2 regions of the Lysinibacillus sp. FSL K6-0232 genome follow, and region 2 is predicted to be linked to the other one. Evidence: a T-box and tRNA genes for the amino acid it is inferred to sense, from the RefSeq annotation. Region 2 holds a T-box; the other holds one or more tRNA genes.
The links. The T-box of region 2 lies ahead of cysS (cysteine--tRNA ligase). A T-box ahead of a tRNA ligase gene usually reads a tRNA of that ligase, here a tRNA-Cys.
Positions count from the first base shown of each region.

Region 1: it encodes a tRNA-Cys, which carries the amino acid that the T-box ahead of cysS (cysteine--tRNA ligase) is inferred to sense. The anticodon was not compared.

Region 1 is NZ_JBBOYW010000001.1:3,313,656-3,328,594, reverse strand. Features, by position in the region: rRNA gene MHB42_RS16395 (23S ribosomal RNA) at 1-138, shown strand, start outside; rRNA gene rrf (5S ribosomal RNA) at 256-371, shown strand; tRNA gene MHB42_RS16385 (tRNA-Asn) at 388-464, shown strand; tRNA gene MHB42_RS16380 (tRNA-Ser) at 470-561, shown strand; tRNA gene MHB42_RS16375 (tRNA-Glu) at 586-660, shown strand; tRNA gene MHB42_RS16370 (tRNA-Val) at 680-755, shown strand; tRNA gene MHB42_RS16365 (tRNA-Met) at 783-857, shown strand; tRNA gene MHB42_RS16360 (tRNA-Asp) at 885-960, shown strand; tRNA gene MHB42_RS16355 (tRNA-Phe) at 976-1,051, shown strand; tRNA gene MHB42_RS16350 (tRNA-Thr) at 1,062-1,137, shown strand; tRNA gene MHB42_RS16345 (tRNA-Tyr) at 1,145-1,228, shown strand; tRNA gene MHB42_RS16340 (tRNA-Trp) at 1,243-1,316, shown strand; tRNA gene MHB42_RS16335 (tRNA-His) at 1,329-1,404, shown strand; tRNA gene MHB42_RS16330 (tRNA-His) at 1,438-1,513, shown strand; tRNA gene MHB42_RS16325 (tRNA-Gln) at 1,523-1,597, shown strand; tRNA gene MHB42_RS16320 (tRNA-Gly) at 1,604-1,678, shown strand; tRNA gene MHB42_RS16315 (tRNA-Cys) at 1,687-1,760, shown strand; tRNA gene MHB42_RS16310 (tRNA-Leu) at 1,808-1,889, shown strand; gene MHB42_RS16305 (catalase) at 2,223-3,593, opposite strand; gene MHB42_RS16300 (IS1182 family transposase) at 3,818-5,272, opposite strand; gene MHB42_RS16295 (hypothetical protein) at 5,710-5,874, opposite strand; gene MHB42_RS16290 (ABC transporter permease) at 6,260-7,291, shown strand; gene MHB42_RS16285 (ABC transporter ATP-binding protein) at 7,294-7,983, shown strand; gene MHB42_RS16280 (S-layer homology domain-containing protein) at 8,074-9,168, shown strand; gene MHB42_RS16275 (arylamine N-acetyltransferase family protein) at 9,207-9,953, opposite strand; gene nagB (glucosamine-6-phosphate deaminase) at 10,131-10,844, shown strand; gene MHB42_RS16265 (S66 peptidase family protein) at 10,921-11,826, shown strand; gene MHB42_RS16260 (catalase) at 11,946-13,532, opposite strand; gene MHB42_RS16255 (hypothetical protein) at 13,803-14,312, opposite strand; gene MHB42_RS16250 (B3/B4 domain-containing protein) at 14,327-14,939, opposite strand, start outside.
Region 2 is NZ_JBBOYW010000001.1:3,978,563-3,993,501, forward strand. Features, by position in the region: gene rpoB (DNA-directed RNA polymerase subunit beta) at 1-3,369, opposite strand, end outside; gene MHB42_RS19705 (class I SAM-dependent methyltransferase) at 3,612-4,214, opposite strand; gene rplL (50S ribosomal protein L7/L12) at 4,293-4,655, opposite strand; gene rplJ (50S ribosomal protein L10) at 4,729-5,229, opposite strand; ribosomal protein L10 leader region at 5,262-5,407, opposite strand; gene rplA (50S ribosomal protein L1) at 5,457-6,155, opposite strand; gene rplK (50S ribosomal protein L11) at 6,272-6,697, opposite strand; gene nusG (transcription termination/antitermination protein NusG) at 6,926-7,459, opposite strand; gene secE (preprotein translocase subunit SecE) at 7,796-7,981, opposite strand; gene rpmG (50S ribosomal protein L33) at 8,030-8,176, opposite strand; gene sigH (RNA polymerase sporulation sigma factor SigH) at 8,254-8,901, opposite strand; gene MHB42_RS19750 (NYN domain-containing protein) at 8,970-9,482, opposite strand; gene rlmB (23S rRNA (guanosine(2251)-2'-O)-methyltransferase RlmB) at 9,485-10,237, opposite strand; gene MHB42_RS19760 (Mini-ribonuclease 3) at 10,237-10,656, opposite strand; gene cysS (cysteine--tRNA ligase) at 10,662-12,062, opposite strand; T-box leader at 12,271-12,489, opposite strand; gene gltX (glutamate--tRNA ligase) at 12,540-14,000, opposite strand; gene ispF (2-C-methyl-D-erythritol 2,4-cyclodiphosphate synthase) at 14,092-14,568, opposite strand; gene ispD (2-C-methyl-D-erythritol 4-phosphate cytidylyltransferase) at 14,796-14,939, opposite strand, start outside.

The DNA.
Region 1 (14,939 bases), 660 kb from region 2:
TGAAGCCCCCCTCAAGATGAGATTTCCCATTACGCAAGTAAGTAAGATCCCTCAAAGACGATGAGGTAGATAGGTTCGAGGTGGAAGTGTGGTGACACATGGAGCTGACGAATACTAATCGATCGAGGACTTAACCAAAACCAGTTTGACGCAATTCAATGCACCGTTTATCCAGTTTTGAAAGAACAAGAAAGTTTTAAAAAAAGCTTGCAATAATAACAAAACCTGTTATAATAAATCTTGTCTTTTAAATAGTCTAGTGATAATGGCAAAGAGGTCACACCCGTTCCCATCCCGAACACGGAAGTTAAGCTCTTTCGCGCCGATGGTAGTTGGGGGCTTCCCCCTGTGAGAGTAGGACGTCGCTAGGCTGTATATTAAAATTATTCCGAAGTAGCTCAGTTGGTAGTAGCACCTGACTGTTAATCAGGTTGTCGCAGGTTCGAGTCCTGCCTTCGGAGCCATTCTTGGAGAGTTGTCCGAGTGGCCGAAGGAGCACGATTGGAAATCGTGTAGGCGGTTAACACTGTCTCAAGGGTTCAAATCCCTTACTCTCCGCCAGCACTTTGATTTATTCCAAACGAAGGCCCCTTGGTCAAGTGGTTAAGACACCGCCCTTTCACGGCGGTAACACGGGTTCGAATCCCGTAGGGGTCACCATTTTATTTAATACCCAGATGGAGGATTAGCTCAGCTGGGAGAGCACCTGCCTTACAAGCAGGGGGTCGGCGGTTCGAGCCCGTCATCCTCCACCATTATTTTTACTAAATGCATATTATTGTCGCGGGGTGGAGCAGTGGTAGCTCGTCGGGCTCATAACCCGAAGGTCGTTGGTTCAAATCCGGCCCCCGCAACCAATTTTTTATGGATGAAAGCAATCAAATGGTCCCGTGGTGTAGCGGTTAACATGCCTGCCTGTCACGCAGGAGATCGCCGGTTCGATCCCGGTCGGGACCGCCATTTATTTTAACATGTGGGTCAGTAGCTCAGTTGGTAGAGCATTAGATTGAAGCTCTAAGTGTCGGCGGTTCGATTCCGTCCTGACCCACCATATTTATTATGCCGGTTTAGCTCAGCAGGTAGAGCAACTGACTTGTAATCAGTAGGTCGTGGGTTCGATTCCTATAGCCGGCACCATCTTACCGGAGGGGTAGCGAAGTGGCTAAACGCGGCGGACTGTAAATCCGCTCCTTAGGGTTCGGCGGTTCGAATCCGTCCCCCTCCACCAGCTTTATTGATTATAGGGGCATAGTTCAACGGTAGAATAGAGGTCTCCAAAACCTTTGGTGTGGGTTCGATTCCTACTGCCCCTGCCAATTAATTTTATGGCGATTGTGGCGAAGTGGTTAACGCACCGGATTGTGGTTCCGGCATTCGTGGGTTCGATTCCCATCAGTCGCCCCATCAAATATAAAATTAATAGCAATTATAATAATGGCGATTGTGGCGAAGTGGTTAACGCATCGGATTGTGGTTCCGACATTCGTGGGTTCGATTCCCATCAGTCGCCCCATTTTAACGTTGGGGTATAGCCAAGCGGTAAGGCAACGGATTTTGATTCCGTCATGCCTAGGTTCGAATCCTAGTACCCCAGCCATTTTATGCGGAAGTAGTTCAGTGGTAGAACACCACCTTGCCAAGGTGGGGGTCGCGAGTTCGAACCTCGTCTTCCGCTCCAAATATGATGGCGGCATAGCCAAGTGGTAAGGCACGGGTCTGCAACACCCTTATCACCGGTTCAAATCCGGTTGCCGCCTCCATATTTTTACTGCTAATCGGATTATCCGATTTTTTTTATCTTTATTATGCCGGTGTGGCGGAATTGGCAGACGCGCACGACTCAAAATCGTGTTCCTTCTGGAGTGTCGGTTCGACCCCGACCACCGGTATCAAATTAACTAATAATGGTTCATTAGAGATTATCTCTGATGAACTTTTTTTATTTTGTTTATTACACTCACGGTATTGACTGAAGATGCTAGATGCTATAGATAAGCTTAACATCCACTCACGCTCAATATATGTATGAAAGGGAGTTACTCGTATGCAAACTAGAATATGTTGCTTAAGTAGTAGGTTTCTTCGATAAATGTTTTTAAGTAGCTGATTGTATAAAAATATGCCCTCAGTTTTATAAACGGAGGGCAGTCGGAATTCGAGAAAGGCTAGCGTTTTGTTTCAGGACGTTTGGGTTTCTCTATTGTTTGACGATTAGACAGGTACTACCTCTTTCCTTTAGTCCCAATTTGTCGGGCAACACGTTCTCCCAGCTCTGGGCTTGCTTGGGTTAGATAACCTAACACAATCTGTTGCAGCTTTGGAGAGGCAGCCCCAAGATCAGAGGCAATGTTGTGGACTAAATGCTCCTGAAGCACAGGCGCTAGCGAGTTGTAAAATTGCCCTGGCTGCGTGAAATCATCACCTTTTGGAGGTGCAGTGCGTTCGAGCCGGCCTGCCACATAGCTGCCCATGCTGCTCGTTACCTCGTCTGATGGCTTCCAGTTCGCCTGATGGTTGATCGGTATGCTACGGAAATTCGGTCCTAATCGATAACGTTGTGAATCCGTATAGATATTGGAACGACCTTGAAGCACTCTATCGAAGGAAAACTCGACGCCCTCCAGCATATTAGACGGGGAAAAGGCCAGCTTTTCCACCTGTTCTTTATAATTATTGGGATTTTGGTTCAATACCATCTTGCCGACTGGTAGCAGCGGGTACTGCTGTGCATCCCATACCTTTGTATCGTCTAGCGGATCGAATGGCAGTGAGGCTTCGTCTTGTGGATTCATAAGCTGTACGTACAACCCATATTCGACTGGTACTCCTTGAGCAATTGTGTCATAGAGATCCTTACCAGCGTAATCTGGATTTTCGCAGGCAAGTCGCGCTGCCTCCTGACTATCGATATATTGCACGCCGGCTAGCGGAATCCAGTTGTATTTTACATAAGTACGAGCTCCCTGCTCATTCTTCCAAACATAGGTACTTACGCTGTAACCCGGAATGTGGCGGAGGCTCTTGATCGTCCCTAGATCGGAGTACAGTTGCAGCACGAAATGCGTCGCCTCGGGATTGTTCGCATAGAAGCTCCAGAACCGATTGGGATCCATCAAGTTGTTGACAGGCGATGGGTTGAAGGCGCTGACGGTTTCTACAAACCGCATTGGGTCACGCACCGTAAACACGGGAAGATGGTTGCATATTAAGTCGAAGATACCTTGCTCGGTATAAAATTTAGTCGAGAAGCCCCGCACATTGCGTGAAGTGTCTGGCGTTCCCTTGTTGCTTGCCGCCAGTGAGAATCGGACGGCAACAGGAACTTTCTGACCTGGCTGCTGCAAAAAACAAAGCTTTGTATAGGCTGCCATCGAGTTAAATGTTTCGAAATAGCCAAAGGCTCCAAAGCCTTTCACATGCAAGGGGCGCTCTAAAATTGTTTCATGGATAAAGGTTTCATTTTTTTCATGTAGCATGGTATCTTGTTCCAGAATCGGACCACGCTCCCCTACCGTCTGCGAGTAGCGCGACGAATGTGAGCCGCCTTGCCAACTTTGATTGTTCGTCTGATCATGAGCGTTCTTGTCGTCCATTCCTCTACCTCCCATATCTATATTCTCCCAATGTATATGTATTGTTGTAGGTTGTTATGACTGTGCCCCCAACACAGCGAGCAATTGTCACCGTAGTAAAAGCCTGCATAGGAGCGAGGGCACTGAAAAACTTACATTTTTTACGATGAATTAGTTTTTCAAACAAAAATAAGGCACTTTCCATTCGTTTTTGAATGGAAGGTGCCTTATTTCTTTCTTTTTTCCTACTCTTTTTCACTCAGTAGTTTGAGTATCCGTTTCAGATTGACCGCAAAGATCGTCGTGGCTCCTTGAATTTCCATGCCAAATAAACCCGCCGATTTTGCTGTTTTAAAGCCGTGTGGGTTCTTTAATTCACTATTTTTCGCTTCGATTTTATAGCGTTTGCTGGCAAGTGCTTTGAATTCGGCTGTTTCCTGGAATGCTGCTTGTTCTTGATGTGTATCGGATTGAATCGTTACACTATACGTTTTACTTTTCGCCCCTTCCTTATAACAGCCCTCTCGCATCGGGCAAACTTTACATTTTTCAATATCAAAATGAAACGTTAAACTTTGATTCAGGGTTTTCCTGCCCGTACGTCTTTTGTGAGTTGCCATGTGCCCCGCTGGACAAACAAACATACCCGCATCCTTGTTATAATCAAATTCAATTTTCCGTTGTCCGCTGCCATTTGTGATTACTGGATTTAACTTTGAAATTAACTGAAACTGCTCCGATTTTGCATACACTAAATTCTCTTTCCAGGAATAGGCGGCATCACCAATCACCGTGTCAATTTCCATGCCGGCAGTTCTACTTTTCTCTACCAACTCTTGTAAATAGTGCCCATCACTTTTTTCACCCGTCGTCACAACCGCTGCTGTAATAATACGTTCATCACTCATCGCAATATGCGTTTTAAAACCAAAGAAAGAAGAATCTGCTGACTTATGGCCAACACGTGCATCCGGATCATTTGAATAGCTTAAATGATTCTCATAATCATCTATCACTTCTTTTAAAACATTTAATTTTTCTTTCACAGCCGGGATTTGTGCAACCTTTGATTGTGTTTCGACTGCTTCAACTACTTGACGACAGTAATCTAATTCTTCTGTGACTTCATTTGACGCAGGCTTCTCAGGGAATTTTCCGACCATGTTTTCGTCTAGTTGATACACGGCTTTACGTACATTTTTGGATTTTTCCTGTAAAAATTCTTTGGGCGTTTTCTGGTTATATCGCGCTTTTGTATGGGTAGCGTCGACAATCACCATTTTACTAAGGAGTAGTCCTTTCTCTAAAGCAATTTCAACAGTTTTCTGAATCAGTAAATCTAATAAATTCATATCTTGAAGACGGAGTCGACGGAATTTTGTCAGGGAACTGGGGTCGATCACTTCCTCTTCTGGTGCCATATCTAAAAAATATTTAAAGGACATATCGAATTTTGAACGTTCGATAAGGTCGGCATCCGACAGGTCATGAATCGCTTTTAACAGTAAATATTTAAACATGCGAATCGGTGGAATCGCGTTACGGCCATTAACTAAACAGTATTTCGATTTTAGTTCGTCTAGAATAAATGAGAAATCCACAAGTTCATTGATTTGGCGAAGCATATTGTCCTTTGGAATAATTAAATCGTACAACGCCATGTACGGGCTTAAATTGAATGTTTCCTGTTTAGAAATCATGGTCGCACCACCTTTTATTAGTCCTTTAATTATACAGGAAATTTGTGAGATTATACGAGAGGAAAACCCTTCTAGTGATGAAAGTGGTCCCAGTTGATTGGAATGGAGGCGGCGACTTCTGCGGGAACAGCACGAGCGGAAGCACCCGGACTGAGCAAAGCGAGGGAGAAGGCTGGAGCCGTGCCCGCGAAACGCGTCCGCCGCAATGGAAATCAACGGCATCGAAGAAAAAGAGAGTACAGGAACGAATATTCGTTCCTGTACTCTCTCACTTGTGCCTGAGGGACTTTTTCAGTGCCCTCCATAGGAGCAGGACCTTCTTCGTTATCGCAAATATGAGTAACGTTGCCACTTTCAAGAATGACAACTATAAATACCTGAGCCAGTAGCTGACGCTAATGTGGCATTTAGAGTCAGCTATGAAAGTCCTTCACAATTTAGCCGTGAGTAGGTGTTTCGCTACGATAAGATATAAAGCATATAAGAGATATTTGTTGATTTTCATTGTTAAATTGCTCTGTTTCATCATCATTTTTTGCCAGATTGTGTTTAATGATGTAGATAATGTTCTTTACTTGCTGTTTTCGTTCAATTTTTTCCATATACTTAATTCCTCCTTTACATCTTTAGAAGCATACCTGTTGCCCTGATTATAAGATGCTACCGAGTTAACAAAACAACATCTTATCTACTAAGGAAGGGCAGAGGAATAAAAGTTCGGAAATTAAGCAAAATGATAGAGGAAGCAATTGACAAGCTTCCATTTGCGAATGTAAATAGGAAAATTAAGGGTATTGATCCGAATAAAGGAAAGTATCTTTTATTTATAAGCCCACTTCACAAAAATAAGAAAGGCTTTAGTATAAGAACCACTTGATAAGAATAGTTTTATTCTTTAGAGTGGTTTTTATTTTTTAATAAGGAGTTCATGTTCTGTTCATGTAACAGTTTTAAGCTGTGAGTAGTTTAAAAGTGGAGGGATTAGTAATGAATCTTGCTTGGAAAGACATTAAGAAGAATAAAATACGGTTTTTAATTTTAGGCTCCATTATTTTCTTAGTTAGTTTTTTAACATTTATTATTTCAGGTTTGGCAAATGGTCTGTCACAAGATAATGCAGCTTTTATTAAAGATTTACCGAAGGGGCAATTTTATATGACTGATGATGCAGATGACACATTTAGCCTGTCAAAAATTGATCAGGAACTTCAACGGGAAATTATTAGTAAGGAACAAGAGGCAGTAGCTTTTTCAATTCAAATGGGCTTTTTAAACAATGAAGATGATAAACAGCAAAGTGTTGCTTTTGTAACCTCTACAGAATCACCATTCTTTCAGCATGTACAGCAAAATGAAATATTTTTAGATAGCTCATTACGGGATAAAGGCATTCAAGTTGGAGAAATAGTAACAAGTCAGCAATATAGTGGTCAATTTATTGTAAAAGGTTTTATTGAGCAAAAGAAATATAGCCATGCGCCTGTTGCTTATATAAGTAAAGAGGCATATGAAGAAATGTATCGTGTACAAGAGATGCAATTGATTTATTTACCAAACAGCAAATCTAAAGAATTTCAAGGGTTACAAGCGTATAGCAATAAAGAATTTCTTCACACAATTCCAAGCTATAGTGCGGAACAGCTATCGTTAAATATGATTATATGGTTTTTAGTAGTAATTAGCGGTATGCTATTTGCAATTTTCTTCTATATGATGAATGTACAAAAAATTGGTTTGTATGGCATTTTAAAAGCAATTGGTTTAAAGACAAGTAAATTATTTAAAATGATTTGGATGCAGATGATGATTATTACAGTTATTTCACTAGTGCTATCGAGTAGTTTGAGTCAACTATTCAGTATTATTTCCCCAAAAGGAATGCCATTTACATTAACAATTGGCACAACGTTTCAATTATCACTCGTGTTTTTAATAATCGGCTTTATTGGAGCTACACTGTCAGGGTTGCAAATTAAAAAGATTGAACCATTACAAGCAATAAAGCAAGGGGAGGCTTAATGATGACATTATTTGCAATGGATAATGTAAGAAAAACATTTAAAAATGGTGAAGTTGAGGAGGAAATTTTAAAGGGCATTAACCTTACTTTAAAACAAGGAGAAATTACAGCATTAGTGGGTGCATCAGGTTCAGGAAAAAGCACGCTTTTAACAATAGCTGCTGGGCTACAATCCGCAACAGATGGGCAAGTGTTATTTGAAGATCAAAATCTTACAGCAATGAATGCGGAGCAGATGCGAAAATTACGTGCCAGCAAATTTGGCTTTGTGTTTCAGTTTTCCTATCTTGTGCCATTTCTGACAGTGGAGGAGCAGCTACTATTAATGCTAGATATTGCCGAATCACCATTAAACAAGCATCAACAAAAATCAGAAGTACATCGCCTTTTGCAATTAGTAGGCATGTCACATCGCACAGCAGCATATCCTGCTGTATTATCGGGTGGTGAAAAGCAGCGTGTTGCTATTGCACGTGCTATTATACATCAACCCAAAATATTATTTGCAGATGAGCCAACAGCCAGCTTAGATTCACAGCGTTCTATAGAAATTATGTTATTGCTAAGAGAATTAACAGCAACATTACAAATTACAACACTAATGGTGACGCATGACGAAGAAATGTTAGCTTATGCAGATCGTATTATTAAAATAAGTGATGGTGCTGTATTATCAAATAGCCTATACTAGTCTTAACCATAAATACTACAATTATATCTTTTATAATTGTAGTATTTTCTATGTCATTGGGGTAAAGAGTAATTGTAGAGGAGGGAGAATATGAAGAATATTTTGAAGGTGGCTTGTTTGCTTGTACTACTGGTTGTTTTTCTACCAAAGGAAGCACAGGCAGCAAGTTTTCGAGATTTAACAGATGAAACATTGTCGACAGAAATTGACTATTTAGTGGAGCAAGGTATTATAGAGGGCTATCCAAATAATATATTTAAGCCAAATGACTATGTCACGAGAGCACAGGTTGCGGTTATGTTAACACGTGCATTAGGGTTAAATACAGTGGAGATAGAAAATCCAAATTATCGGGATGTACCAACTACTCATAAATATTATAAAGAAATTGCGGCAGTACAAAATGCGGGCATTTTTAAAGCAGCTCCAAATTTTAAACCGAATGCAACACTTTCGAGAGGAGAAATGGCGATTGTATTGCAAAGAGCCTTTCAGTTAAAGGGGAATGACTCGCATTATTATTTTACAGATGTGACGAAGCAGACGCCAGGCTATCAGGCGATTTTAGTAGTCGCTCATAATCATATCGTCAAGGGCTATAGTGATAGGTCATTTAAACCAAATCAACCGTTAACACGTGCGCATTTTTCAGCCTTTTTAGCGCGAGCGATGACGCTGGCGAAGCCAAACCTAGCAAAAGATCGTCGCTTTATTTACACGTATAATTACTATTCGCTAGGTGATCATAAACGCCATACGTTAAATTATGAATACGATCATTTTGATGGCAAAAATGATGTTTGGACAGTTATTGATGCAAATACGGGAAAACGCGTTTATGATGAGCTTTTATATAATGGTATTGACGTATATGGTGAAGCTTTGGTTACTGATGATGATTATGCTTCACATTATGATTTATACATTCAAACACCACTTAGAATAGGGGTTATTGAACATGAGGATGAACCGAAAGTTACTATGGGTTCACGCATAACGGTTAAATCAACGAATGATACAGTGCAAGCTGGTGAAGTGCAATATACAGGTGCAATCGCTTTTGAAATAACATCAATTTATACGGATGGTGTGGATACTTATTATTATGTAGATAATGTCGGTTTAGTGAAGATGCTACATAATGACAAGGTCGTTTATGAGCTGCTTGATCGCACGCTAAAGTAATATTTTTAGAGGGCTTCAAAATTATTGGAGCCCCTTTTTTATTGCTGTAAGGAGATATGAAAAAAACGCTGAAGCGCTTGGAGCCATTCTTGATCGGTTTGTGTTGTATAGGTTGTAAGGGATTGCCCTTCATAGATTCTAAATTCATTGTTGAACATTGTATGACGGCCATAAGGTGTTCGAATCATCGCAATTTTATTTTTTTGTTTGGATAGTCGTGGTGCGAATTTCGCATCATTTGCATCATTATGAAAGCTGTACAGTAAACGCCAATGATGCTTCATTTGCTCAAAAAGCATCCAGCCATTTGCCTCATCATACTCAATTTTATAGAGTTCTCTGCCTTCTCGGTGCTGATAGCCAGCAACTAATGGTACAGGCTTACATGGCGCTAAAGCACCAACACCTACATCTGAAATATAAGATTGTCCAGCATTCTTTACTAGTAATAGCTGATGCATTGGGATTTCTTCAGGAGGTGTATTTTCTGTTACATTACGCCAAAATTGTGCATAGCGATTCGTTACCGAAAAGCCAAGCTCCCGCAAAAGCCAGCTAAATAAAATATTCAGCTCGAAACAATTACCGCCACGTCGTTCAATAATAATTTTTTGAAATAAATCAGGAATGGCGAAGGAGATACTATGTTTTAACACAACATCTAAATTTTCATAAGGAATCGTCAGCAAATGTCGAGTTTGCAATTGTCCAAGTAATTGTATTGTTGGCTCTAAAGTTCCTTGAAATCGAATATGCTGTAAATATTGTTGAATCTGTGTATTCATCAAATCGCCTCACTTCCTTATTAATAACATAACCGAAATAACTTGAGAATACACGCATAATATTTGAAAGTAAATAATAGAAAAATAATTAAATAACTTGTAAAATTAATATATTAGCTATTGTTACCTATTTTAGTTAAAACAATAAACGTCAGGAAGGTATATATGAGAAATAATATGAAATGGATAGAAGTTAATACATATGAGGAAATGAGTGAAGTTGCTGCAAATATTTTTTCTAAGCAAATTCAGGCGAAGCCAAACAGTGTTTTAGGGTTAGCAACGGGCGGTTCACCTGTAGGCATGTATAAAGAGCTAGTATCACAGCATCAAGCAGGACAATTATCCTTTAAGGATGTACAAACTTTTAATTTAGATGAGTATGTGGGGCTTGATCATACAAGTCCAGCGAGCTATTGGACATTTATGCATAAGAATTTATTTAATTTAGTAGATATTCAGCCTCAAAATATCCATTTACCGAATGGTAAGGCAAAGGATTTAGCTGCTGAATGTGCGGCTTATGATGCTAGTATTGAAGCAGCAGGAGGCATTGATTTACAGCTTCTTGGGATAGGCGTGAATGGTCATATTGGCTTTAATGAACCAGGCACTCCGTTTGATTCTATGACTAATATTGTTGAATTGACAGAATCCACAAAAACAGAAAATGCGATTTACTTTGATGATCCTTCTGAAGTGCCAACACATGCCATTACAATGGGTATTCAATCCATTATGAAGGCAAAGGAAATTGTTTTAATTGCCTTTGGTGAGAAAAAGCTAGATGCTATTGAAAAATTGAAAAGCGGCGTGATTACAGAAGATTTCCCAGCAAGCCAATTAGTAACGCATCCAAATGTTACGGTTATTTATGGGGGAACAAAATAACTATAAAAGGGCAAAGGCTTCTTATCGCTGAAGTCTTTGCTTATTTATTGTAGGGAGAACAGTAGGAGGAGTTTATATGAAAACGACCGTACCACATTTACAAAAGGGCGATTTAGTAGGTGTTGTTGCTCTATCTAGCGCTGTAGAGCCCGAAAAACTAGGAAACGCACTATCTTTTTTAGATGAGTTAGGTCTTCGCTATATTGTCGGTGATACTATTTATACACAGCACCATTATTTAGCAGGTAATGATGACATGAGATTAGCAGATTTCCATGAGATGGTGAAAAATCCACAGGTGAAGGCGATCTTTTGTATAGCTGGAGGCTACGGCTGCGCACGAATTGCTGAAAAAATTGATTATGCTCTATTAGAGGAAAATCCTAAAATTTTCTGGGGATTTTCGGATGTAACATATTTGCATTGTGCAATTAATGAGTACGCCAATTTAGTAACATTCCATGGACCTATGCTAATAACAGCTAGTAAGCTGGATGACTTATCAAAGAAAATGTTTTTCCAGCTATTTTCACCAATGGAAATTCAGTATACAGAGGCAATTTCCCCTTTAACAGTAATTGCAGAGGGTATTGCACGTGGAGAACTAATTGGTGGGAATCTGCAACGACTTGTTAACACATTAGGGACTAAATTTGAGGTATGCACGGATGGCAAAATTTTATTGCTGGAGGAGAGCGGAGAAACAATTCCTAAAATCGATGCAATGCTGCAGCAATTAAAACAAGCAAGGAAGCTAGAACAGCTAGCAGGTGTTGTAATTGGCTCCTTTACACAGACAGATGCAGATAAAGCAGCATTACATATAGTAATGCAAGAATACTTTGGAGATTTGACTATTCCAGTGATGGCAGGGTTTAAAATTGGACATGAAACAACAAATATCGCCATTCCATTAGGAGCAGATGCTATTTTAGACACGCAGGAGAAAGTATTGAAAATTTTACCTGGGGTTTATGGCTAAATTGGTGGATAGAATCTTAAAAGTGACGGATAGAAATCAATGCAACATTGAAATTAATCAATATAAAATCCGCTAATCAAAGGAGAACACCTTCAATTAGCGGATAGTATTCATTATCTTTAATAAGGCTCAGCATCATGCCCTTTATTAACAGCGTCTTGGGGGGCTTGATTACCATTCGTATTGCCAAGTGGCTTTGAAGCGCTGGAATTTTTGCGAGCTTTATGCAATCCTTCCTTCAATAGGCGACCGTATTCTTCATCGGCTTCTTCTGCCAGAGCAATCATGGCATTTTGAATGTTCTCATGGCAAACCGATAAATCACGTATTAAATTTGCGAGTAGCTCATCGCGCTCCCATTGCTCAAAGTTGCGATAAGTTTCCCCAGCTTGCTTTGTATTGCTTTGACGATCAATGGACTCACGCACAAGGTTTCCTTCTACATATGGTGTATATTCTTTCCCAGCTTGTGTAGCTTCTTTTAAGCCATTTAACATCGAAGGCTCATAATTAATATGTGGATTTTGCCCAGGTGCTAGATCGCGTTTATACATCATTTGTCCACCGCTTTGATTTGTTGCGACACGCTTTTTCGGTGCATTAATTGGTAGCTGTAAATAGTTTGCGCCTACGCGATGACGCTGTGTATCTGAATAAGAAAACGTGCGACCTTGCAGCATTTTATCATCTGAAAAATCCAAGCCATCGACAAGTACACCAGTGCCGAAAGTTGCCTGCTCTACCTCAGCGAAATAATCTTCAGGGTTTTTATTCAACACCATTTTGCCAACAGGATACCATGGGAATTGATCATTTGGCCAAAGCTTTGTATCATCCAATGGATCGAAATCAAGCTCAGGATGTGGACCATCCTCCATAATTTGCACATATAGCTCCCATTCAGGATATTCTCCACGTTCAATGGCATCATATAAATCCTGTGTAGCATGATTAAAGTTTTTTTGTTGAATTTCTTCTGCTTCTTTTTGTGTTAAATTTTTAATACCTTGAAGCGGCTCCCAATGATATTTCACAAGAACGGCTTTTCCTTCATGATTCACCCATTTGTACGTATTAACACCAGAGCCCTGCATCATGCGATAATTTGCTGGAATGCCCCAAGGCGAGTAGACGAATGTTACCATATGGAAGGTTTCTGGTGAGCTGGCACAAAAATCAAAAAAGCGTTCCACATTTTGGATATTTGTAATAGGGTCAGGCTTAAAGGCATGAATCATATCTGGGAATTTGAGCGCATCACGAATAAAGAAGATTTTTAAATTATTGCCGACTAAATCCCAGTTGCCATCCTCTGTATAAAACTTTACAGCAAAGCCTCGTGGGTCCCGTAATGTTTCGGGGGAATGACCACCATGAATAACCGTAGAAAAGCGCACAAAGACAGGTGTTTGCTTTCCTTTATCCTGAAAAACCTTTGCACGTGTATATTTAGAAATTGGCTCATCGCCCACAGTGCCATAGGTTTCAAAATAACCATGTGCGCCAGCACCACGAGCATGCACGACTCGCTCTGGAATTCTTTCACGGTCAAAATGACTCATTTTTTCTAGGAAATCATAATTTTCAAGTGTTGCAGGGCCACGATTACCCACTGTTCGTAGATTTTGATTGTTTGTGACGGGATGCCCTTGTCTGTTTGTCAATGTTGTATCTTGCTCATGTGCTGAATCATTGTGCTTTGTCATAATATGCCCCTCTTTCTTTATAGATAATTCTATATTGTCCGTTATTGGGGCAAATTAGACATAAAATAAAAAGCTCTCCTACATGCAAGATGTAAGAGAGCCTTTGGATGGCGTTTTCAAATAATTTTCCAAGTTGGTTGAGTATGGCCATTGCCTATGGTTGGTGAGTAGTCATTGGTCATACAGTAACAGGTCACTTGTTATTGGTTTTCCATAGCTAAGGTTGAAAACAGCACATCCAACTCGGTTTGGAGTCTCACCGCCCCGAGCTTAGAAATAACGAGAATCATCAAAGCTAAGCTGTATACTATAGTTTTTAGCATTAATTAGATTAGATAGCTTATGTGCATCTTTTTCAAGCTGAATTGCACGCTCCCGATATACGTCAGGCTCATACATGGCGATGTCATAAAGCACCGTATTTTCACCATAGCCAAGTCGTACGCTTTCTTTTTCGCGCATGCTAAAGCCTTTACAGAGCTCTGCCTCAGCACGTAGCTGTGTTGCTAGCTCAATGGCTTCCACTAATGCTAGCTGCTCGCCCTTAAAATCTACAAAGTTTTGAATATTTGCTTCATAGACTAAACGATCTAATGTACGGGCATCTCGGCGAACTTGTGCTAACTCCGCTTCAATAATGGCTAGGGCACGATTACTTGTTTTAGGTGCTTGTCCTTTTTCTACTGTAACAAAAGCGCTGCGATGTAATTCCTCAACAAGCTCTTGAATTTTCTTGCCTAAAATACTTTTTAGTTTTACAGCTTCTGCAAGATTAATCATGAAAACACGTCCTTTTATAGTGTTGTGGATGGTGCATCATTTGATAAGAGGGCGATTTGATAATCACCGCCATGAATTTGACGAAACATTTTACCTGCCACTGCAAGAAGCTCATTCGCTGCTTCAGCTGACAAGGATGGTCGTAAGTAAAAAATATGTAATGCCTCAGTTGTGCCCTCTGAAACGGCTGTACGTTTAGAATCAACAAAAGGTGAGCCAAATGCTCCGATGTCATCATGACTGTAGAGAATGTTTTTTAATGAATTAAAGCGACCATTTAAGCCTTCATAGCCAGTTTCTTCATCACCTAGAGCTATTTCCACATTCCCTTTTAGTTGTGCTATATCATAGAGACCAATAGGAATCTCGTATTGTAATGAGAAGAAATTATTGATATCAACACCTGAATGAAAAGGTGTTAAATAATTTTGTTTACTAACTCGGCGCATTAAGCTTTCTGCTGAGTGACGATAGCGATTTGGATCAGCCCCAAGCTTTTTCCATAGCTGTCGCCATTCTGCAATCCCTTCACGCTGAGTTACAGGCTGGTTCTGCATTTCTAGAAAGAGATTTTCCTGATACAATTGTATACGACCTTTAATCATTTGAGGCGATTCTGCCACAACA
Region 2 (14,939 bases):
ACTTTCACCTTTGACGATGGCTTCATATGTTTTTACACGACCAACAACGTCATCGGATTTAACTGTTAAGATTTCTTGAAGTGTATAAGCAGCACCATATGCTTCAAGTGCCCATACCTCCATCTCACCAAAACGTTGTCCACCAAATTGCGCTTTACCACCAAGTGGTTGTTGCGTAACTAGTGAGTATGGACCAGTTGAACGTGCATGTAGCTTATCATCAACCATATGCGCAAGTTTGATCATATACATGACACCTACAGATACACGGTTATCAAATGGCTCACCAGAGCGTCCATCGTACAGGATTGTTTTACCATCACGGTTCATCCCTGCTTCTTCCATTGTTTCCCAAACATCTTCTTCATTAGCACCATCAAATACTGGTGTTGCCATATGAACGCCTAGGTAACGAGAAGCCATACCTAAATGTAACTCTAAAACTTGTCCGATATTCATACGAGAAGGTACACCTAGTGGATTTAACATAATATCAACAGGCGTGCCATCTGGCATAAATGGCATATCCTCTTCCGGTAAGATACGAGAAATAACCCCTTTGTTACCATGACGTCCAGCCATTTTGTCCCCAACACGAATTTTACGCTTTTGAACAATATAAACGCGAACTAATTGGTTAACACCCGGTGGCAATTCATCGCCATCTTCACGGTTAAATACTTTGACGTCTAGAATAATACCGCCAGCACCGTGTGGTACACGTAATGAAGTATCACGAACCTCACGAGCCTTTTCACCAAAGATTGCGTGTAGTAAGCGCTCCTCAGCTGTTAATTCTGTAACCCCTTTAGGTGTTACTTTACCTACTAGAATATCGCCATCACGTACTTCCGCACCAATGCGGATAATACCACGTTCGTCTAAGTTGCGAAGTGCATCTTCCCCAACGTTTGGAATATCGCGAGTGATTTCCTCAGGCCCTAGCTTTGTATCACGAGATTCAGACTCATATTCTTCAATATGAACAGATGTATAAACATCATCTTTTACAAGGCGCTCACTCATGATAACAGCATCCTCATAGTTAAAGCCGTTCCAAGTCATGAATGCAACTAAAACGTTACGTCCAAGAGCTAGCTCACCTTTTTCCATTGATGGACCGTCTGCTAAAATATCACGAGGCTTCACACGCTCACCAACTTTTACAAGTGGGCGTTGGTTATATGAAGTACCTTGGTTAGAACGAATGAATTTCTGTAATTTGTATTTTGTTAAATCGCCTTTAACCTCTTTACCATCCACAACTTCAATGCGACGAACATGAATAGAGCGAGCTTCAACATGCTCAACAATTCCTTCATACTTCGCTACTACAGCCGCACCTGAGTCACGTGCATCAACATGCTCCATACCTGTACCAACAAAAGGTGCTTCAGGGTTAAGAAGTGGAACTGCTTGACGTTGCATGTTGGCACCCATAAGTGCACGGTTAGAGTCATCATTTTCTAAGAATGGAATACATGCAGTCGCTGCAGAAACTACTTGTTTAGGAGAAACGTCCATATAGTCCATTTGAGCTTTATTGAATACTGTGTTATCTCCACGGAAACGGCCTACTACTTCATCATTTGCAAATGTACCATCTGGATTTAATGGTGAGTTTGCTTGTGCTACATAGTAATTATCTTCTTCGTCAGCTGTTAAGTAATCAATTTGATCTGTTACTTTGCCTGTTTCGTGGTCAATACGACGATAAGGCGTTTCAATAAATCCAAATTTATTTACTTTTGCGAATGAAGATAATGAGTTAATTAAACCAATGTTCGGTCCCTCTGGCGTTTCAATTGGACACATACGACCGTAGTGAGAATAGTGAACATCACGTACTTCGAAGCCAGCACGCTCACGTGTTAAGCCACCAGGTCCTAAAGCAGATAAACGACGTTTATGTGTTAGCTCTGCTAATGGGTTTGTTTGGTCCATGAATTGTGATAATTGAGAGCTGCCAAAGAACTCTTTAATTGACGCAATTACAGGACGAATATTAATCAATTGTTGTGGCACAATAGATGCTGTATCGTTAATAGACATACGCTCACGTACTACACGTTCCATACGAGATAGCCCGATACGGAATTGGTTTTGTAATAACTCACCAACAGAGCGTAGACGGCGGTTACCTAAATGGTCAATATCATCTGTTGAACCTACATGGTAAAGTAAGTTGAAGAAATAGCTTACTGAAGCTAAAACATCGGCAGGTGTAATATTCTTCACTTCTTCATCAATGTACGCATTGCCAATAATGTTAATTTCTTTTTGTGCTTCATCATTTGGTGCATAAATCTTAATAGATTGGATGGTTACATCATCCTCAAGCACTCCACCAACTTGCGATAAAGTACGGTAACCAATACCTTTTGACGCATCTTCAAGGTAAGGTAGAATTTTATCTAAAGTACGGCGGTCAAGCACTGTACCTTTCTCTACTAAAATTTCGCCTGTTTCTGGGTCTACAAGCGTTTCAGCAATCGTTTGGTTGAATAAACGATTTTTAATGTGAAGCTTTTTGTTCATTTTGTAGCGACCAACATTCGCTAAATCATAGCGTTTTGCATCGAAGAAACGAGAGTATAATAAGCTCTTCGCACTTTCAACTGTTGGTGGCTCACCTGGACGTAAACGCTCATAAATTTCTAAAAGTGCTTTTTCTGTACTTTCAGAGTTATCCTTTTCTAACGTATTACGTAAATATTCGTTATCACCAATAATATTGATAATCTCTTGGTCTGAGCCAAAGCCTAATGCACGAAGTAACACTGTTACAGGTAGCTTACGTGTACGATCAATACGTACATACACTACATCCTTAGCATCAGTTTCATACTCCAGCCATGCACCACGGTTTGGAATAACTGTAGCACCAAAACCTTTTTTACCGTTTTTATCAGTTTTATCATGGAAATATACACTCGGTGAACGAACTAATTGTGAAACAATAACACGTTCAGCACCGTTAATAATGAACGTACCCGTTTCTGTCATTAATGGGAAATCACCCATAAAGACATCTTGTTCTTTCACTTCGTCTGTTTCTTTGTTATAAAGACGCACTTTCACACGTAATGGAGCTGCGTAAGTAACATCTCGCTCTTTACATTCATCGACATCATATTTAGGCTCACCTAATGAATAATCGATGAATTCTAATGAAAGATTACCTGTAAAGTCCTCGATCGGCGAAATGTCACGGAACATTTCACGTAAACCTTCTTCAAGGAACCACTCGTAAGACGCCGTTTGAATCTCAATCAGATTTGGAAGCTCAAGCACCTCTTTAATACGCGCAAAGCTTCTACGCTGGCGGTGTTGTCCGTACTGAACTAGTTGACCTGTCAACTCATTCACCCCTCAATAAAGCGATATTAGGTCTTTGCAAAATCATACAAATAGTGTATGATTTCGAAAGACAAAAAGAAAACGAGTCTTCAAAAAGATCTCATTTTCGGTTAACTAAACTTATCTTGGCAAGTATACCCATATTAAAACCTTTCTATACAAAAAGGGCATACGACCTCAAAATAATATTTTTGCATTTTACCATACTACCATAGCCGAATTGTCAAGTCAATAAATTATACATATTTCATTTATTTTTTTGCACGTACTATCCAGTACCCTTTTTTCTTCTCCACAACATCGACTTCTGAAAATTTTTCTTCTAAGTAACTTACTGTCGATGGTGCTCCTTGCTTCTTCTGAATAACTACCCAAAGCTCACCAGATGACACTAAATAATCATAGGCTCCATCATAAAAACGGAAAATTGTTTCCTTCCCTGCACGAATTGGTGGATTCGTTAAGATAGCTGCAGCTTTTACACCTTTATCAACCATCGATAGGCCGTCACTCACAAATATTCGCACATTTTGAACACCGTTTACTTGCGCGTTTTTTTGCGAAAGCGCAACTGCACGTTCATTTATATCCATCATAAAAACGGTACGGTCTGGATTTGTTTTAGCAATCGATAATCCTATCGGCCCATATCCACAACCCACATCAAAAATTGCACCATCAATATTAGGCATTTGAAAAGTGTCAATTAAAACACGGGATCCAAAATCTACTTCGCTTTTACTAAATACACCTGCATCCGTTTCAAACGAAAACGTATGCCCTAGTAACTTGAATGTCCAGTGACGAGGTTTACTCTCAGTTTGAGGCTTACTTGTATAATAATGATCTGACATTTTCATGCCTCCTCAGAATGAAGAAAAAAGCCCGCCAAAATGACGAGCTTTCCTTTTGTAAAAAAAGTAATGGCGAGATTACTTAACTTCTACAGATGCGCCAACTTCTTCAAGCTTAGCTTTGATTTCTTCAGCTTCATCTTTAGAAATACCTTCTTTAAGAGCTTTAGGAGCGTTATCTACAACTTCTTTAGCTTCTTTAAGACCTAAACCAGTGATTTCACGAACCACTTTGATTACTTTAATTTTTTCTGCACCAGCAGATGCTAATACTACGTCGAACTCTGATTTTTCTTCAGCGCCGCCAGCAGCACCGCCAGCAACTACTGCTACAGGAGCTGCAGCTGTTACACCGAATTCTTCTTCGATAGCTTTTACTAAATCGTTTAATTCAAGAACTGTCATAGCTTTGATAGCTTCTAAGATTTGCTCTTTATTCATTATAATTTCCTCCTAATTGGATAATGTTTTATTTTTAGTGGATCATACCACAGAAGTTTCAGTACGTATTAAATTACGCACCTTGCTCTTCTTTTTGTTCTGCAACAGCTTTTGTTGCAAGTGCGAAGTTACGCACAGGAGCTTGAAGTACAGATAAAAGCATAGAAAGTAGACCTTCGCGTGATGGAAGTTCTGCAAGTGCTTTAACATCTTCAACAGAAGAAACCGTACCTTCAATAATACCAGCTTTAATTTCTAAAGCTTCGTTTTTCTTAGCGAACTCGTTGATGATTTTAGCAGGCGCTATAACATCTTCGTTTGAGAACGCAATTGCGTTAGGACCAACTAATACTTCATTGATTCCTTCAAGACCAGCAGCTTCAGCAGCACGACGAGTTAAAGTATTTTTGTAAACTTTGAACTCAACGCCAGCTTCACGAAGTTGTTTACGAAGCTCAGTTACTTGTGCAACATTAAGACCACGGTAATCCACAACTACTACAGAAGAAGCGTTTTGGAATTTCTCAGTAATCTCTTGAACTTGTACTTGTTTGTTTTCGATTGCTTTGCTCATGATGACACCTCCTATTAGAATGGGTCATTTATACCGACAAAAGAAAAGCCCCTGAGTCAAATAGACACAGAGGCTGAAAGTCATCATCTTTAAATAAGAATCTGAATTCCGATGTCCTCGGTAGGAACATTAAGTGACAAGTCACTCCTACTGTCTACGGTACAAATGGATAATTCACAACAGCAACTATAATATCACATACAATTACTGCCGTCAACATATATAAATTATTTTACTACTACGTTAGCAGCGTCAACTTTAACAGCTGGGCCCATTGTAGTTGTAATATTTACAGATTTCATGTAAGTACCTTTAGCTGCTGCAGGTTTTGCTTTTTGTACTACATCAAAAACAGCTAAGAAGTTCTCTACTAATTTTTCTGCTGGGAAAGAAACTTTACCGATAGGAGCGTGGATGATACCAGCTTTATCAGCACGGTATTCTACTTTACCAGCTTTGATTTCTTCGATAGCTTTTGTTACATCAAAAGTAACTGTGCCAGTTTTAGGGTTTGGCATTAAACCTTTAGGTCCTAATACACGACCAAGTTTACCAACTTCACCCATCATGTCAGGAGTTGCTACGATTACATCGAAATCGAACCAACCTTGTTGGATTTTTTGGATGTATTCTGCATCGCCTACATAATCAGCACCAGCTGCTTCTGCTTCTTTAAGTTTTTCACCTTTTGCGAATACTAATACGCGTTGAGTTTTACCAGTACCGTTTGGTAGCACTACTGCACCACGGATTTGTTGGTCGTTTTTACGAGTATCAATACCTAAACGGAAAGCAACTTCTACAGTAGCGTCAAAGTTTACTGTGCTAGTTTTTTGAGCAAGTTCGATTGCTTCTTGTGCACCATATAGTGCATTACGATCAATTAATTTTGCTGCATCTTGCAGTTTTTTACCTTTTTTAGCCATTATATATTTCCTCCTTGATTGTGGTTATAGCGGATTTTACCTCCCACGAATAAAGGTTGCGTGTTCATAAAGAAACTTCGCAACCTTCCAAAAAACAAAACATCAAGTAAATGGGATTAGTCTTCGATAACAATACCCATGCTTCGTGCAGTACCTTCAACCATTAACATAGCAGCTTCCACTGAAGCAGCGTTAAGGTCTGGCATTTTAGTTTCAGCGATTTCGCGAACTTTGTCACGTTTAACCGTTGCCACTTTTTTACGGTTTGGTTCACCTGATCCAGATTGGATACCAGCCGCTACTTTAAGTAGAACTGCTGCAGGTGGAGTTTTTGTAATGAAAGTGAAAGAACGATCTTCAAATACTGAAATTTCAACTGGAATAATAAGACCAGCTTGATCAGCAGTACGTGCGTTAAATTCTTTACAGAATCCCATGATGTTCACACCCGCTTGACCTAGTGCAGGACCAACCGGTGGAGCTGGGTTAGCTTTACCAGCAGGGATTTGAAGTTTTACAACTTTAATAACTTTTTTAGCCACGAGACACACCTCCTTAAGTCCGTGATGTGGTAATTGGGTTGCCCCTCCCACTCAATATCTGTCTGTCAGCTAATGCCGATAACATTAAAATTATCATTACAGACGTCATAGTAAAGTATGACAGTCTGACCTATGAAATGATAACACTTTTAAAATCTTTAAGCAAGTAGTAATTAACAAAATCTGCGAAATATCTACTAGCTGGCAATCATGCTTCTGTTACTAGAACTATAATTTTTGAATTTGTTCAAAGTCTAGTTCCATAATTGTTTCACGGCCAAACATATCGACTGTTACTTTTACTTTACCTTTTTCTGTATCAATCTCTTCAACACGACCTTGGAAATGAGCAAACGGCCCCTCTAATACTTCAACAGCCTCACCAACAGTAATATCCACTTCTACAACCTTATCCGTCATACCCATTTGCTGTAATAGACGATCTGCTTCTTCAGGAAGTAAAGGTGTTGGCTTCGCTCCTCCACCAGACGAACCGATAAAGCCTGTTACACCTGGTGTATTACGTACTACATACCAAGAATCATCAGTCATAATTAACTCTACTAACACATAACCTGGGAAAACTTTACGCATCATTGTACGTTTTTTCCCATCTTTCATTTCTGTTTCCTCATGCTCAGGAACAATTACACGAAAGATTTTGTCTTGCATGCCCATTGTTTCTACACGTTTCTCTAGGTTTGCCTTTACACGGTTTTCATACCCTGAATACGTATGAACAACATACCAATTTTTCTCCATAATCATTAGGACTTGTCGTCCGTCCCTCCCTTACAAATAAAAGTGAAAATGAATTGTGATATGCTAAGCGCACTCTTACCCTTTTCCACAAATATCTCATTTAAGATAAATTAATGATATATACCAAGTCTAGCATCGTCATCTCTTACTACGCCCATACTCTGTCCATAGCATCTTTATCCTAAACGAGAATAGATTACTGCCCTTCACTCCATTCATTTCACCTACCCATTTTAAAGAGGGGACTCACGGTTGAATGAAGATAAAACAAACGAAAAAACCCGTTATTGCATTGGACGGGCTATTTCAAGAATATTAACATCTATTTACTAAAATTTATAAATCTAAGTACCAGCGGAATAATGATGAAATACCTAGGTCAACTAGCACAAAAAACAGAGCCATAATGACAACAGTTGAAATTACAACGACTGTATATTTCGTTAGCTCTTTACTTTTTGGCCAGCTTGTTTTGCGCATTTCTGACATTACACTGCTTAAAAAGCCTTTGATCTTGCCCATTCTAGCCTAACCTCCAAATAATTATATCTGTCTATTTCCATATCATTCTTATAGTGTTTGTTTATGCACTGTATGTTTATTGCAATGCGTACAAAATTTCTTTAATTCAAGGCGTATAGTGGAACCTTCTTTAGCCTGAAATGTATAATTTCTTGATCCGCATTTTTCACAATTTAGCACGACTTTTTTTGCCATACAATCACCTTTTTCGGCACTTTATCTTTTTAAGACTAACACCTATATTTGTCAATGTCAATAAAGGCCTATATCCACTAAAACATTTCTTCAAGAACTAAATGTCGTTCTAATTTCCGCTTTACCCGCTGCAATGCATTATCGATAGATTTCACATGACGATTTAGTTTTGCAGAAATTTCATGATAGGATTGACCATCTAGATATAAGGCTAAAACTTGGAGCTCTAATTCACTTAAAATTTCACTCATCTTTTCTTCTAAGTACCCAAACTCTTCTCTATGAATCATTAATTCTTCTGGATCATCCATAATAGCGCCTGTTAATACATCCATTAGCGTTCGATCAGACTCTTCATCAAATATAGGCTTGTCTAAGGAGATATAGGAATTAAGTGGTATATGCTTTTGTCTAGTCGCTGTTTTAATAGCTGTAATAATTTGTCTTGTAATACATAGCTCTGCAAAAGCTCTAAAGGACGCCAGCTTATCTCCCTTAAAATCACGAATTGCTTTATATAAACCGATCATGCCCTCCTGTACAATATCTTCCTTATCTGCTCCGATTAAGAAATAGGACCTTGCTTTTGCTCTTACTAACAGACGGTATTTTGTAATTAAGTAATCCAACGCATCTGTATTACCTTGATGCACCATTTCAATAAGTTCTTCATCATTGAATCGTTCAAAATCTTGTGTCACTTGTACAATGCTATTTTTAAACATGGTATCACCTCAGTTACAACAGATAATTAGGAACAGTATAACGGAATTGGAAAATATGCGTCAATCAATCATTTCAAACCTCTTCGCCATTTTTCAAAAGCTAATGCAACATCTGGCTTTAATTCAATGCGAGAAGGTGGCTTGCTTTCATGTTTACGCTTTACATCATGCGAAATTTTATGTTGAATAATATTTGTTTCAATTTCTAGCTCTCTAGCTGACTTTCGTAGAGCACCATTACCAAAAATCACACTTTGCTCTGCCATATCAGATGTCGCTACATGAATTTGGACATTTCTTGCTTTTAGTTCTTGTGTCATTTTTTCAATGCGCTCATCTGCTGTTTCGTTTTTTCGAGTATAAATGACTTCTACATCATTTTCTATATAAGATTGCTCAATGCCTGGTACAAGATGTGCATCAAAAACAACAATTACACGCCAACCCATAGCTGCTTTATATTCAGCCATCAGTTCAATCAACCTTCTACGCGCATCCTCAAAATTAGCATCACGCAATGGTCGTAATTCTTTCCAAGACCCAATCATATTATAGCCATCAACAAGCAAAATGTTTTTCATTGTTACTCATTCGCTTCTTGACGCTTACGATACACTTCATACATTAAAAGTGCGGCAGCTACTGATGCGTTTAACGATGTAACATGCCCTATCATTGGTAAATGATATAAAAAATCACACTTCTCTTTTAATAAGCGCCCCATTCCTTTACCTTCACTACCGATAATAATCGCTAATGGTAATGTTGCATCCATTTTTCGATAGTCGACAGAGCCTTTTGCATCAGTACCAGCAATCCATATACCTCGTTCTTTTAATTCATCAACTGTTTGAGCAAGATTATTTACACGCACAACAGGAACATGTTCAATAGCACCTGTTGAAGCCTTTGCTACCACAGCCGTTAAGCTAACAGAACGGCGCTTCGGAATAATAATACCATGTACACCAATAGCATCAGCCGTTCTCATAATAGACCCTAGATTATGTGGGTCTTCAAGCTCATCTAAGATTAGGAAAAATGGGTCTTCCTGTTTTTTTGCCGCTGCTGCAAATAAATCCTCAAGCTCAGCATATTTATATGCAGCAACAGCAGCAACGATTCCTTGGTGATTAGCACTCGATAATTGATCAACTTTCTTTTTCGGCACAAATTGAACAACAATACCTCGTTCGCGTGCTAAATCTAGCAATTCATTGATACCAGATTTTTTCACGCCTTCTGCAATCCATACTTTATTCATATCGCGACCTGAACGAAGTGCTTCTAGCACTGGATTTTTACCAGCAATTATTTCGCCATTTTGTTCTACCATTATTTCAACACTCCTTTCGATTCCTCGACTATTTGAATAGCGTATGCAATAATTTCATAAACGCGTTCTAGTTCATTTAATAAATATAAATTCCCAAGTATCGCCTCAAAGCCTGAGCTATTACGATAAGTTTGAACATCTGTATTTTTTGGGACAGAGCCGGACTTAGCATTGCGTCCACGGCGGAACACAGCCAACTCCTCCTCTGTTAAATAATTTTCATCCATCATACGATGAACAACCATAGACTGTGCTTTTGCTGATACATAGTGAGTCGCTTCTCGATGAAGCGTATTTGGTTTAACTCGACCTGAGCGTAGCAAATGTTCGCGTACCTTCTGCTCCAATACGGCATCACCCATATAGGCTAATGCCAGTGCATTTAATTGCTTAATATCTTCATTACGAAGTTTATCCAACTTACTTACCCTCGTTTCCATCTAGTTCCTTGTCGTGTATCTTCTAAAATGATACCTTGTGCTTGCAAATGGTCACGAATCTCATCAGAACGGGCAAAATCACGGTTTTTACGTGCCTCTACGCGCTCTTGCAGTAATGCTTCAATTTCTTCGTCTAATAGCTCTTCCTCTTTTGCAAATTCAATACCTAAGACGTCACCCAGTACCTCAAAAGTTTCAATAAAGCTTTCCAATACTTTTTTGCAAGTATTTGTTTCATTCAAATAAATGTTAGCAATACGTGCTAGCTCAAATAATACTGAAATAGCATTAGCTGTATTAAAATCATCATCCATTGCCTCTTCAAAGAGCGCTTTTTGCTCAGCGATCTTGCTTAGCCATTCTTCTGAATGATCACCTAAGCTGACAGTAGTCGTTAGACGATGTTTAACATTGTTGTAGGCTGTACGAATTCGCTCTAAACCAGCCGCTGCTGCCTCCACCAAATCTTTTGCAAAATTAATCGGGTGGCGATAATGAACAGAAAGCATAAAGAAACGTAATACTTGTGGGTCAATCTGCTTACGAATATCATTCACTAAAATAAAATTCCCAAGAGATTTGGACATTTTTTCATTATCAATATTAATATAACCATTGTGCATCCAGTAGCGTGCAAATGTTTTATCATTATGTGCTTCCGATTGTGCAATTTCATTTTCATGGTGTGGAAAGGTTAAGTCTTGCCCGCCAGCATGAATATCAATCGTATCACCTAAATGCTCACGAGCCATGACAGAGCATTCAATATGCCAGCCAGGGCGACCAGCTCCCCAAGGGCTTTCCCAGCGAATTTCGTTTGGCTTAGCCGCTTTCCATAATGCAAAATCCAATGCATCATCTTTTTTCTCACCTGCTTCAATACGGGCACCAATTTTTAAATCATCCACTGATTGATGTGATAATTTACCATAACCATCAAATTTACGTGTACGGTAATAAACATCACCAGCAGATTCATAGGCATAACCTTTATCAATTAACACTTGAATGAATTCAATAATATCATCCATATGGTCTGTTACGCGTGGATGAACATCTGCCTTTTTGCAGCCTAATGCTGTGACATCTTCAAAATAGGCAGCAATAAAGCGCTCTGTTAATTCATGTACTTCCTCACCTAACTCATTTGCTGCTTTAATAATTTTATCATCTACATCCGTAAAATTTGATACAAACTTCACATCATAGCCTTTATATAAAAAATATCGACGTACTGTATCATAGACAATAACAGGGCGAGAATTTCCAATATGAATATAGTTATAGACAGTTGGACCGCAAACATACATTTTCACTTTGCCTTCTTCTAATGGTACAAAAGTTTCCTTTTGTCGTGTTAATGAGTTGAAAATTTGAATACTCATTGTGTTCCACTCTCCTTCTGTAAGCGTTCAATTGCTTCAGCAATGCGCTTCTCAAAAATATTTTAATGCTCTAGTCTTTCCCATTCTATCAGGAAAGCTGACAACTATAACATGGTGGCATTTCCCTACAAACAGCTTATCCGTTAACGTCTTAAGCCTTCTTGTATTTATAAAATAAAAAACGCCCCCATCATTCCCTAAAAGGAATGACAGAGACGCCTAATTTGCGTGGTTCCACTCTGATTGAAGGCAAAAGCCTTCCACTCTGGGCGTCCTTTAACGGGAACGACTCGATAAAGCCTACTACTTGTTCAGCCTTATGCTCAAAGGTGCATTTCAGTTTTGCCTAGGTTCAGACCACTTTCAGCCGGTGATGGTCCTCTCTTTAGAACATGCGCCACTTACTTCTCCTTCTCAACGCTTTTTCAATGTAAATACATTTTACAACGAACGAATAAATTGTCAATAAATTTCCCTTTATTGTGCAAATTTTTCAACGCGGTCAATTGTTTTCTCTTTACCAATTAAGCAAATTGCATTTGGTAGTTCTGGCCCATGCGTTTCTCCTGTTGTTACAACACGGATTGGCATAAATAAGTTTTTACCTTTATGACCCGTTGCTTTTTGAACAGCTTTAATAGCAGCTTTTACTGTATCTGGTGTAAATTCTTCTAATGCTTCAAGCTGTGTCTTAAAGGCTGTCATAACCTCAGGTACTTGTTCACCTGCTAAAACAGCTTTTGCTTCTTCATCATATTCAATCTGTTCTTTGAAGAATAGGCTAGATAATTCAATAATTTCAGCACCAAAGCTCATTTGATCGTGATAAAGAGCAATTAAATCTGTTGCCCATGCACGTTGCTCTGCAGTAAGCTCTTCAGGCAATAAACCTGCTTTTTGCAAATGTGGTAATGATAGTGCTACTACTTCTTCTAAAGGTAATTTTTTAATATATTGATTATTCATCCATGTCAGCTTTTGCTTATCGAACATAGATGGTGATTTTGATAAACGTTTTTCATCAAAGATTTTAATTAATTCCTCTCTTGAGAAAATTTCCTCTTCGCCTTCTGGTGACCAGCCAAGCAGTGCAAAGAAGTTAAACATTGCCTCAGGAAGATAACCTAAATCTTTATATTGTGTAACAAATTGAATAATCGATTCATCACGTTTTGATAGCTTTTTACGGTTTTCATTAACTATTAGTGTCATATGCCCGAAAGTTGGATATTCCCAACCAAATGCATCAAAAATCATCATTTGCTTTGGTGTATTCGATAAATGCTCCTCACCACGGAAAACATGGGAAATTTCCATAAAGTGATCATCCAATACAACAGCAAAGTTATAAGTTGGAATACCATTTGCTTTTACAAGTACCCAATCACCAACATCCTTCGATTCAAATACTACTTGTCCACGCACTAAATCTTCAAATTCATATGTTACGTTTTCTGGTACACGCATACGAATTGTATATGGCTCACCTGCTGCCTCTTTCGCTGCAACTTCCTCCGCTGATAAATGACGACATGTACCATCATAAGTAGGTGCTGCTACACCTCTAGCCTTTTGCTCTTCACGAGATGCCTCAAGCTTTTCTGAAGAACAGAAACATTTATAAGCTAAGCCTTGCTCCAATAATTTTTCAGCATGCTCTCTATAAATATCAAGACGTTCCATTTGACGGTAAGGTGCATAAGGTCCACCAATATCAATCGACTCATCATATTCAATACCTAGCCACTTTAGGTTTTCTAGCTGAGATGCTTCTCCACCCTCTACATTACGTTCAATATCTGTATCCTCAATACGTACAATAAATTTACCGTTATGATGTTTTGCATATAAATAATTGAATAATGCTGTACGCGCCCCACCAATATGTAAATAACCAGTTGGAGATGGTGCGTAACGAACACGAACTTCTTTCGTCATAATTAAAAGCCTCCTAAATTTTCGATCAACAAATTGACTTTGTTTATTTTACCATTCTGTTATAGGAAATAAAAGCAAGGTTCGTGCACATTTATTTCTTAATCAAAAGGATTGTTGCCATTGCTGCTATACCTTCCTCACGTCCAGTAAAGCCTAATTTTTCCGTTGTTGTCGCCTTGACATTTACTTGTGAGGGCTCTGCATGTAATAATTCCGCAATACGATTTTGCATTTGCCCGATATATGGAGCCATTTTAGGACGCTGCGCCATAATTGTACAATCTACATTACCTAGAACATAGCCTTTATCCTCAACAATTTGCCAAATATGTTCTAATAGTTTGGCTGAATCTGCATCCTTAAATGCAGGGTCTGTATCTGGAAAATGACGTCCAATATCTCCTTCTCCAATTGCTCCTAGCGCTGCATCCGTAACAGTATGTAATAAAACATCTGCATCAGAGTGCCCTACAAGCCCTTTTTCATGAGGAATTGTAATACCTCCAATAATTAACGGACGCCCCTCCTCAAATGCATGTACATCAAAACCTTGTCCAATTCGAAACATATGCTAGAGAAACTACTTTAGCAAAACAAATGGCGTAAATAAGCTACTCGTTTGCTTCAATCGTAGTTTCATTCACCTTCTTTCACTTTTATATTTATTCACTATTATACCCTCATATTTTAACATATTCCCTAGGAAATTGAGCTGATAGCAAATAGCCAACGTTTTTATATGCTGATAGACAAAATCTCATTAGCCAATGTTGCTAATGAGATTTTCTTCACCTATTATTTGTTTACTTCCAAAGCACGCTTACGCAAAATAGCCTCTCCAAAAAGTAAATCCTCTTGCGTTGTCATTTTGACATTTTCATAGCTACTTTCCACAATATGCACTGCATATCCTAGTCGTTCAACAAGCATTGCTTCGTC